One region of the Candidatus Pantoea multigeneris genome, then DNA from elsewhere that is predicted to be linked to it. Evidence: predicted binding sites of a transcription regulator. Region 1 holds the regulator's gene; the other holds the start of a gene.

The links. The regulator ArgR, encoded in region 1, controls arginine synthesis, uptake and breakdown. The targets are predictions, from matches to a motif close to ANTGAATAAAAATACANT.
Region 2: the regulator ArgR is predicted to act here: its motif matches at 1,667-1,684, upstream of argF (ornithine carbamoyltransferase).

Annotation. Positions count from the first base shown of each region.
Region 1 is NZ_VWXF01000002.1:437,761-442,181, forward strand. Features, by position in the region: gene mscM (miniconductance mechanosensitive channel MscM) at 1-222, shown strand, start outside; gene mdh (malate dehydrogenase) at 295-1,230, opposite strand; gene argR (transcriptional regulator ArgR) at 1,621-2,091, shown strand; gene yhcN (peroxide/acid stress response protein YhcN) at 2,577-2,840, shown strand; gene F3J40_RS07490 (YdgH/BhsA/McbA-like domain containing protein) at 2,925-3,191, shown strand; gene yhcN (peroxide/acid stress response protein YhcN) at 3,297-3,569, shown strand; gene aaeB (p-hydroxybenzoic acid efflux pump subunit AaeB) at 3,727-4,421, opposite strand, start outside.
Region 2 is NZ_VWXF01000005.1:136,607-141,027, reverse strand. Features, by position in the region: gene pyrB (aspartate carbamoyltransferase) at 1-376, opposite strand, end outside; gene argF (ornithine carbamoyltransferase) at 637-1,644, opposite strand; gene rraB (ribonuclease E inhibitor RraB) at 1,814-2,236, shown strand; gene miaE (tRNA isopentenyl-2-thiomethyl-A-37 hydroxylase MiaE) at 2,283-3,050, shown strand; gene yjgA (ribosome biogenesis factor YjgA) at 3,079-3,621, opposite strand; gene pmbA (metalloprotease PmbA) at 3,738-4,421, shown strand, end outside.

The DNA of each region.
Region 1 (4,421 bases):
CAGGGTATCCAACTGTTTGAACTTCGCATTTATGCGGCTGAGATGGGGCATCGTATGCCACTGCGTCACGAGCTACATCAGTTGATTCTGCAAGGGTTTGAAGCGCATGGGATTGAAATGCCCTTCCCGCCTTTCCAGATGCGTATGGAAAACGGCAGTAAAAAAATCCCGGCCAGCAATGGCACGCCTGCGGGGCGCAGTTACCGTTCGGGCGGTCTGTAACCGCAAAATAAAACCGCCCGGCTTACCGTCGGGCGGTTTTTTCGTTTTTGATGGTTGTCACTCAAGGCCTGGCTATTTCACAAACTCTTCACCCAGCTTGATGTCTTTTTTTAGTGTCTCTAGCATCCCATCCAATGCCGCCTGTTCGAACTGACTGAGAGCGCCAATCGGCTTACGTTCCACGACACCGCCCTTACCGAGTAACAGTGGCTGAGCAAAGAAGCGAGCGTACTCACCGCTGCCTTCAACATAAGCATACTCAATCACCTGTTCTTCCCCCTGTAGGGCTCGCACCAGAGCCAACCCCAGTCGAGCCGCCGCTTGTCCCATTGACAGGGTTGCCGATCCGCCACCGGCTTTCGCCTCTACCACTTCCGTACCCGCATTCTGGATACGCCTGGTCATCTCTGCCACTTCCTGGTCGCTAAACGTTACCCCAGCTACCTGAGACAACAGGGGTAAAATCGTCACGCCAGAGTGGCCACCCACAACAGGCACTTCAATCGCTTCCAGCGGTTTGTGCTTAAGCTCCGCCACAAAGGTTTTTGCCCGAATCACATCAAGCGTGGTTACACCAAACAGGCGATTTTTATCGTAGACACCGGCTTTTTTCAGTACCTCGGCCGCAATCGCCACCGTGGTATTGACCGGATTAGTGATGACGGCAATCAGTGCTTTCGGGGCCGTTTCTGCCACTTGTTCGATCAGATTACGCACGATGCCGGCATTCACGTTAAACAGATCGGCACGATCCATGCCCGGTTTGCGTGCAACACCCGCTGAGATCAATACCACATCAGCGCCTTTAAGAGCAGGGGAGGCATCTTCCCCACTGAACCCCTGCACTTTGACTGCCGTTGGAATATGGCTGAGATCAACCGCCACGCCCGGTGTCACCGGGGCGATATCGTACAGCGTAAGCTCTGATCCAGCGGGAAGTTGGGTTTTCAACAGCAGCGCCAGTGCTTGACCTATGCCGCCTGCGGCACCAAGAACAGCAACTTTCATCCTGAACTCCTTATTAAGGTGGAGCAGTGAAGAGCCGGAAAACCCTCTGATGTGACCTAATCAACTTCACAACAGCCTGTGCGGTAGCTTATCGGGTTATTAGCCACCTGCACCGCCGTTGAATGACCGTTGCCAGCAAACGTCGCAGACAGGGTTCGGCAGTGATATCGTCAAACTACAAATCAAGCATATAACAAGAATCGTCGCCCTGCTGTGCGCCAGCCGATCCTCTTTTGCTCAGGTCTGGCTTAATTTGCTATTATCCCCGGCCGCCTGTTTAGCAATAGCAAAAGTGCCACACATCAATTGCATAAAAATTCACTTAACTGCATAATAATGTCAACGCCGCACAGGCTCTCGCCTTATTAATACTCCTTAACCTGGTAACTTATGCGTAATCCAAGCAAACAAGATGATCTTATCAAAGCCTTTAAGGCACTGCTGAAACAGGAAAAATTCAGCTCACAGGGTGAAATTGTCGCTGCTCTGCAGGAAGAGGGCTTTGAAAACATTAATCAGTCCAAAGTCTCACGCATGTTGACCAAATTTGGTGCGGTGCGCACGCGCAACGCCAAAATGGAGATGGTTTACTGCCTGCCCGCCGAACTGGGCGTCCCGACCACCACCAGCCCACTGAAAAACCTCGTGCTGGATATCGACTATAACGACGCTTTAGTCGTTATTCACACCAGCCCAGGGGCCGCACAGCTGATCGCCCGCCTGCTCGACTCGCTCGGTAAAGCGGAAGGTATTCTCGGCACCATTGCCGGGGATGACACCATCTTCATTACCCCAGCACGCGCCTTCACGGTTAAGCAGTTGCACGACGCCGTTATCGACCTGTTTGAGCAGGAGCTTTAACTACCGCTCGCCTTTGCCAGCGGTTAACCTGCTGGCAACATTCTTATCTTTCCCCTCACGTTGGCTAAAACATTTAAAGCTTAAAAATCATAGTGTTAAAAAACACGCTTCGCTTGTCGCCAGACCTATCCTGACGCTAGACCCTTTCGCATTTTTATCATTATGTGTCGTTTTTCACTATTAGGCACAAATAAACCAGTTTAAATAACTGCTTCAATATCATTTGGTAGTTTAATAAACCAAACATTTTCGCACAAAACGATAAATTACCCTATGTGCTTGTTTTTAAATATAAATACCCTCTCAACCATCACCAATAAGCATCTTTTATAACTTTCCGTTATTAAAATGACGCATAAGGACAACGGATAACAACCAATCATTATTAGCAGAGTATTAATTTCAAAGGTTATTAGTTCTATACTTGTTTCCGTGATGAGAATCACACGAATATGAAGAAAAAAAGATACGACGAGGAAATGAATATGAAAATTAAAACTGCTATTGCCGCTGTGGGCATGTTATCTGCACTGTCATTCGGCGCTTTCGCCGCACAAAACATCGATACCACCCAGGCGCAGGGCCTGCACTCTTTAGGCACCATCAGCGTAAGCGGTATCGACGGCGCACCGTCTGACATCAACCAGCAGCTGAATCATCAAGCCGATAAACAAGGTGCTAAGGCATACCGTGTGATTGAGGCTTATAACAACGGCAACTATCACGCGACCGCTGAACTGTATAACTAAGTTTCAGCCAACTCACTGTCATACCACGGTGGCCCGTCGTAGCCATAGCTCCAGGCCACTAAGACCTTTTTCGGAGATAACACCATGAAAACCAAATTAACCATCGCAATCATCGGTCTGGCATCACTGCTTTCTGTTGGTGCCCACGCTGCATCACTGGTTAGCAACGATCAGGCCGCTGGCCTGCAATCAATGAATCAGACTGTTAGCATCAGCGGTATTGATGGCGACCAGACCAACATTCGTCAGGCGCTGTCACAAAAAGCCGATGCTCAAGGTGCTAGCCACTACCGCATCATTGAAGCTAACCGTGACAATACTTATCACTACACCGCTGAACTGTATAAATAAGAATAATGGCCAATGGCACCGAATAACGGTGCCAGCCATGCTTTCGACGACCCGCCCTGAAGCTATGCACACCGCAGGTTGTTGATTTAACTCTGGAGAAAAAGAATGAAAATCAAAGCCAGCATCGCCACTCTCGGTCTGTTCTCAGTGATAACTTTTGGCGCTTCCGCAGCGCAACTGGTTACTCAACAACAGGTTGATGAGCAGAATCTGCAATCTGTCGGTAGCACTGTCACTATCAGCGGCACTGCCGGATCGCCTATGGACTACCGTGCCCAGCTTTCTGAAAAAGCGAATGCGCAGGAAGCCAGTGCGTACAGGGTTATCGAAGCACGCACCGGTGACAGCTATCATGTCACCGCTGAGCTGTATAAGTAATTCCTCGTCAATCCGTTGACGACCTTTGGCCCCGCCTGCCGGGGCCCTTTTTTGCAGCACCGGGGTTACCAAACAAACGACGCTTATCCGGGCGTCGTTTTTTTTGCCTGAACGACAGAGTAAAAAAAACCGCCGGCATTGCTGCGGCGGTTAGACGTTAGATACGAATCAGGGTGTTCTGGTACTTATCTAGCATTGCAGCCAGGCGGTGTACCGGTTCGATAACACCGGTGGGAGCGTCATACTGCACTAACTTTTCCTGATAGACCTTGAGCTCTTGCAGCAAACGCTGGAAGTAATAGGCTCGCTTCTCATCATTGCTTGCTGCAACAACCCGATCGGCGGTGCTACGTAATTGCCGATGGTAAGCCGAGAGATCGGCATTGATCGGGATCTCAGCCCGTCGCAAGCGTTGATGACTAATCACCAGCGTCAGGGCAATACGGTATTTTTCAATATCGCCGGGGAACAGATTGAGCAACATAAACAACTGCTGATACAGCGCGGGTAAATGGTTTTCCCGGCGTCTGGCCTGATTAGTGGTCATGGCGGAGACTGCTGCATACATAAAGCGGTTGAGAATTTTACGTCCGGTGCGTGCTTTTGAGTTATCACGGATGATCAAGATCACCAGCAGTGACAGGAAGCAGCCAATGATCTGCCCCAGCGCGTTATCGAGGAACACCTTAAACTGAAACTGCATCGGGTTTTCCAGCACCAAAATATTAATGGTGCCAATCAACGCGCCGAGCGTCCCAACCTGACGTCGCTGAATCAAAATGCCGCTGATAAAGGCCATCACACCAAGAGAGATGCACAGCAACAACATGCTTTGCTGTGTGGCAGGCATGA
Region 2 (4,421 bases), on a different contig from region 1:
ATACCGGAATGCCGCCGGAAAACTCCGTAGCAAGACGCGCAGCCCCTTCCTGAGGATGACGCATGACAATCGCATCAACATAGGTGCTGATGACGGAAATGGTATCGGCGAGGGTTTCGCCTTTTTTACCCAACGAGGTGTTGCCGCCATCGGCAAATCCAACCACAGCGGCACCCAGACGGTGCATGGCGCTTTCGAATGACAGGCGCGTACGGGTTGAGGCCTCAAAGAAACAGCTGGCGATGACGGTATGCTTCAACAGCTCCGGTTGCGGGTTGGCCTTGAGCTTTGCAGCGGTCTCAAGTACCAGCTCCAGCTCATTACGGCTAAGGTCATTAATAGAAATAATATGCTTACGATAAAGCGGGTTGGCCATAGCTTTCTCCTCTGCGCTGCCGGATTACAGACAAAAAAAAGCCCCTGCTAAAAGGGGCTTTTTTGACGATCGGTTCGTTGACGGAAAGAAGCAACAGCCGCACCGCACGCACAATAGCGAGTGTGAACCACAAATTGTAAGCTACGCTGTTGCATGCTTCCTCCCGGCAAATTGTGGCGCATTATACGCATTCACCGGGACGCGGCAAGTGAAAATCGCGGCGCGGGGAAAACGTTTGCGGTGCGTCACGGGCCAGGGGCTTAGCGCTGCCCTAGCGTGGCAACCATCACCGCTTTAATGGTGTGCATCCGGTTCTCCGCCTGGTCGAACACCACACTGTTGCTGGACTCAAACACTTCGTCACTCACTTCCATACCGTCCTGCAAACCGTACTGCTCGGCCATCTGTTTGCCGAGGGTGGTTTGATCGTCGTGGAAGGCGGGCAGGCAGTGCAGGAACTTAACCTGTGGATTGCCGGTTAAATCGAGCATAGCGCGGTTGACCTGATAAGCACGCAGCAGCGCGATACGCTCAGCCCACACCGACTTCGCCTCACCCATTGAGACCCAGACATCAGTATAGATAAAGTCTGCGCCCTGTACGCCCGCGGCAATATCTTCCGTCAGGGTAATTTTACCGCCGGTTTGCTCTGCCAACTGACGGCACTCCGCGACCAACTCCGCTTCAGGCCAGCACGCTTCAGGCGCAACCAGGCGCAGGTCCAGGCCTGTCAGCGCAGCCGCTTCCAGCATGGTGTTGCCCATGTTGTTACGCGCATCGCCAACGTAAACCAGCGTCATTTCATTCAGGGCTTTGCCCGGCAGGTGTTCCTGCATGGTGAGCAGGTCAGCCAGCAGCTGTGTCGGGTGGAACTCGGTTGTCAGGCCATTCCAGACCGGCACGTCGGCAAACTCAGCCAGCGTTTCCACCAGCTCCTGGCCGTAGCCACGGTACTGAATGCCGTCGTACATCCGGCCTAATACCCGAGCGGTGTCTTTCATCGACTCTTTATGGCCGATCTGGCTGCCGCTTGGGCCAAGATACGTCACATTAGCGCCCTGATCGTATGCGGCAACTTCGAAAGAGCATCGGGTGCGGGTCGAGTCTTTTTCGAAGATGAGCGCGATATTTTTGCCTTTCAGGTACTGGGGTTCATTGCCGGATTTTTTCGCGTGTTTTAATTCAGCGGCAAGTTCAAGAAAATAACCGGTCTCGGCCGGGGTGAAGTCCATCAACCTCAGGAAATCACGTTTGTACAGCTGACTCATGGTGCACTCCGTGTAACGCTTAATTGAATTAAAATTCAATTTAACCGTATGAATATTCATTTTCAACCCCAGGGAAAAGAAACTTTCTCTTTTGAGTAGTGGCGCGTCGGGCAGTGTGGGAAAATACTTGTCAAAGAGAAGTTCCCTGCCAAATATTGAGGACACCGCCATGGCATACGAAGAATTGCTGGAAGAACAGCGCGAAGAGACCCGCCTGATCATTGAAGAGCTTTTAGAAGATGGCAGCGATCCTGATGCGCTTTACACCATCGAACACCACCTCTCCAGCGTTAACTTCGACTCGCTGGAAAAAGTGGCCGTGGATGCCTTTAAGCTGGGTTATGAGGTTTCCGAGCCAGAAGAGCTGGAGCTGGAAGATGGAGAGAAGGTTGTCTGTGTGGATATCCTCAGCGAAGGTGCCCTGAATCCTGAACTGATTGATGCGCAGGTTGAACAACTGGTGAACCTGGCAGGTAAATACAACGTCGATTACGACGGATGGGGTACCTACTTCGAAGATCCGGACGCAGAAGATGAAGACGAAGACGGCGACTTCATTGATGACGAAGAAGACAACGGCGTTCGCCACTAAGTAACCAGGGCGGTGTCTATGCACCGCCCTCTGTTTTGTGAAGAATATGACTGAAAATTACGCTTCCCTGCTTGAACCCATCAACCAGTTCCTGCATTGCCCTACGCCACAGGCGTGGATCGATGAAGCCAGCAAGCCAGAAAACCTGACACTGCTTCTGACCGATCATCTGGTGTGTGAACTCAAAGCGGCGCAAACCGCGATTTGGTTTATTCGTAAGTATGTTGCCGATAAACCCAGTGGCGATCTGATGCGTAACTGGTTAAAGCCCTATGAAGATTTTATCTTTCGTGAAAGTAACGACAGCGACTTTATCAACGCACACAGAAGCCTGAGTAAAAGCATTATTGTGCGCAATGAGCTGCCGTGGGCCGACGAACTGTTAGAGAAAATGGTACTGCTGATCAAAGAGGAACTGCACCACTTTTACCAGGTGTGGGAGATCATGCAGGCGCGCGGTTTACCCTACCGTAAAATCACCGCCAGCCGTTATGGCAAAGGGATGATGCGTGAAGTGACCAACCATGAGCCAGACATGTTGGTGGATAAGCTGATTTGCAGCGCCTACATTGAAGCGCGCTCTTGTGAACGTTTTGCCAGTATCGCCCCGTACCTGGATGCAGAGCTGGCAAAATTTTATGTCTCACTGCTGCGCTCTGAAGCGCGTCACTATCAGGATTACCTGGGGCTGGCTGAGCACATCTCACCGCGAGATATCACCCCGCGCGTGCAAGCGATTGGCGCAGCAGAGGCACGCTTGATCAGCGAGCCAGATAGCGAACTGCGTTTTCACAGTGGGGTTCCTGCGTTTTAATCCGCGCTTCCCCCTGAAGGGCAGAGGATTACGCCTCTGCCAGTTCGCGCAGGTACTGGAAGATCAGACGGGAAGACTTCGGTGGTTTATTCGCCGCTTTCTCTTTCTGTGCGTTACGCACCAGGCTACGTAACTGCTGGCGATCGGCATCCGGGTACAGACCCATCACTTCGGCCAGTGCATCATCACCTTTTTCAATCAGACGATCGCGCAGGGCTTCCAGTTTATGGAACAGCGCTACCTGCTGGTTATGGCGGTTTTTCAGCTTATCCAGCGCCTGACGAATCGGATCTTCATCGCGTGAGCGCAGCATTTTACCAATCAGCTGCAACTGGCGACGTCGTCCCTCTTTCTTGATGCGCTGTGCCAGCTCAATGGCATTGCGCAGCTCTTCATCCAGTGGGATTTTGTCGAGGGCGTTTTTACCCAGTTCAACCAGCTCAGCGCCCAGGCGCTTCAGCTCTTCTGCATCACGTTTAATTTCGCTCTTGCTGACCCAAATAATCTCGTCATCTTCTTCTTCGTGATTATCGGGCACATCGTCGAGCCACTCTTCAGGTTGTTTGGCCATTTTGGGGCTCCCTAAAAAAAAGAGGCTAATGCTACCAGTTTATCGGGCGACTGCGAAATTGTTCTCCGACTCTGTTAGACTCAACATATTCACTCCTAAGATTAGACGGCAGGTCGATGAACGTATCTACTCAGGTTGCAGAACAGCGTAAAGTGTTGGAACAGGCAGTCGCACAAGCCCTGGAGCTGGCGAAGGCCAATACAGATGGCGCTGAAGTCGCCGTGAGTAAAACCACCGGGATTGGCGTCAGCACCCGGTATGGTGAAGTGGAGAACGTCGAATTCAACAGCGACGGCGCACTGGGCATCACGGTTTATCATCAGAATCGCAAAGGCAGTGCCTCCTCAACCGATCTCAGCCCGGAAGCGATTAAACGCACCGTGCAAGCCGCGATTGATATCGCACGCTACACCTCCGCCGATCCTTTCGCTGGCCCTGCAGACCCGGAACTGCTGGCGTTTGAAGCACCGGATCTCGATCTTTACCATCCGTGGGAGATTGATGCCGATCGCGCGATTGAACTGGCCGCGCAGGCAGAACAAGCTTCCCTGCAAGCCGATAAGCGCATTACCAATACCGAAGGCGGCAGTTTTAACAGCCACGTCGGTATCAAGGTATTTGGTAACAGCCACGGCATGTTGCAGAGCTACTGCTCTAGCCGTCACTCCCTTTCAAGCTGTGTTATCGCTGAAGTGAATGGTGATATGGAGCGTGATTACGCTTACACCATTGGCCGCTCAATGGACGATCTCAAAAGCCCGGAGTGGGTGGGTGCTGAAGCTGCGCAACGCACATTGTCG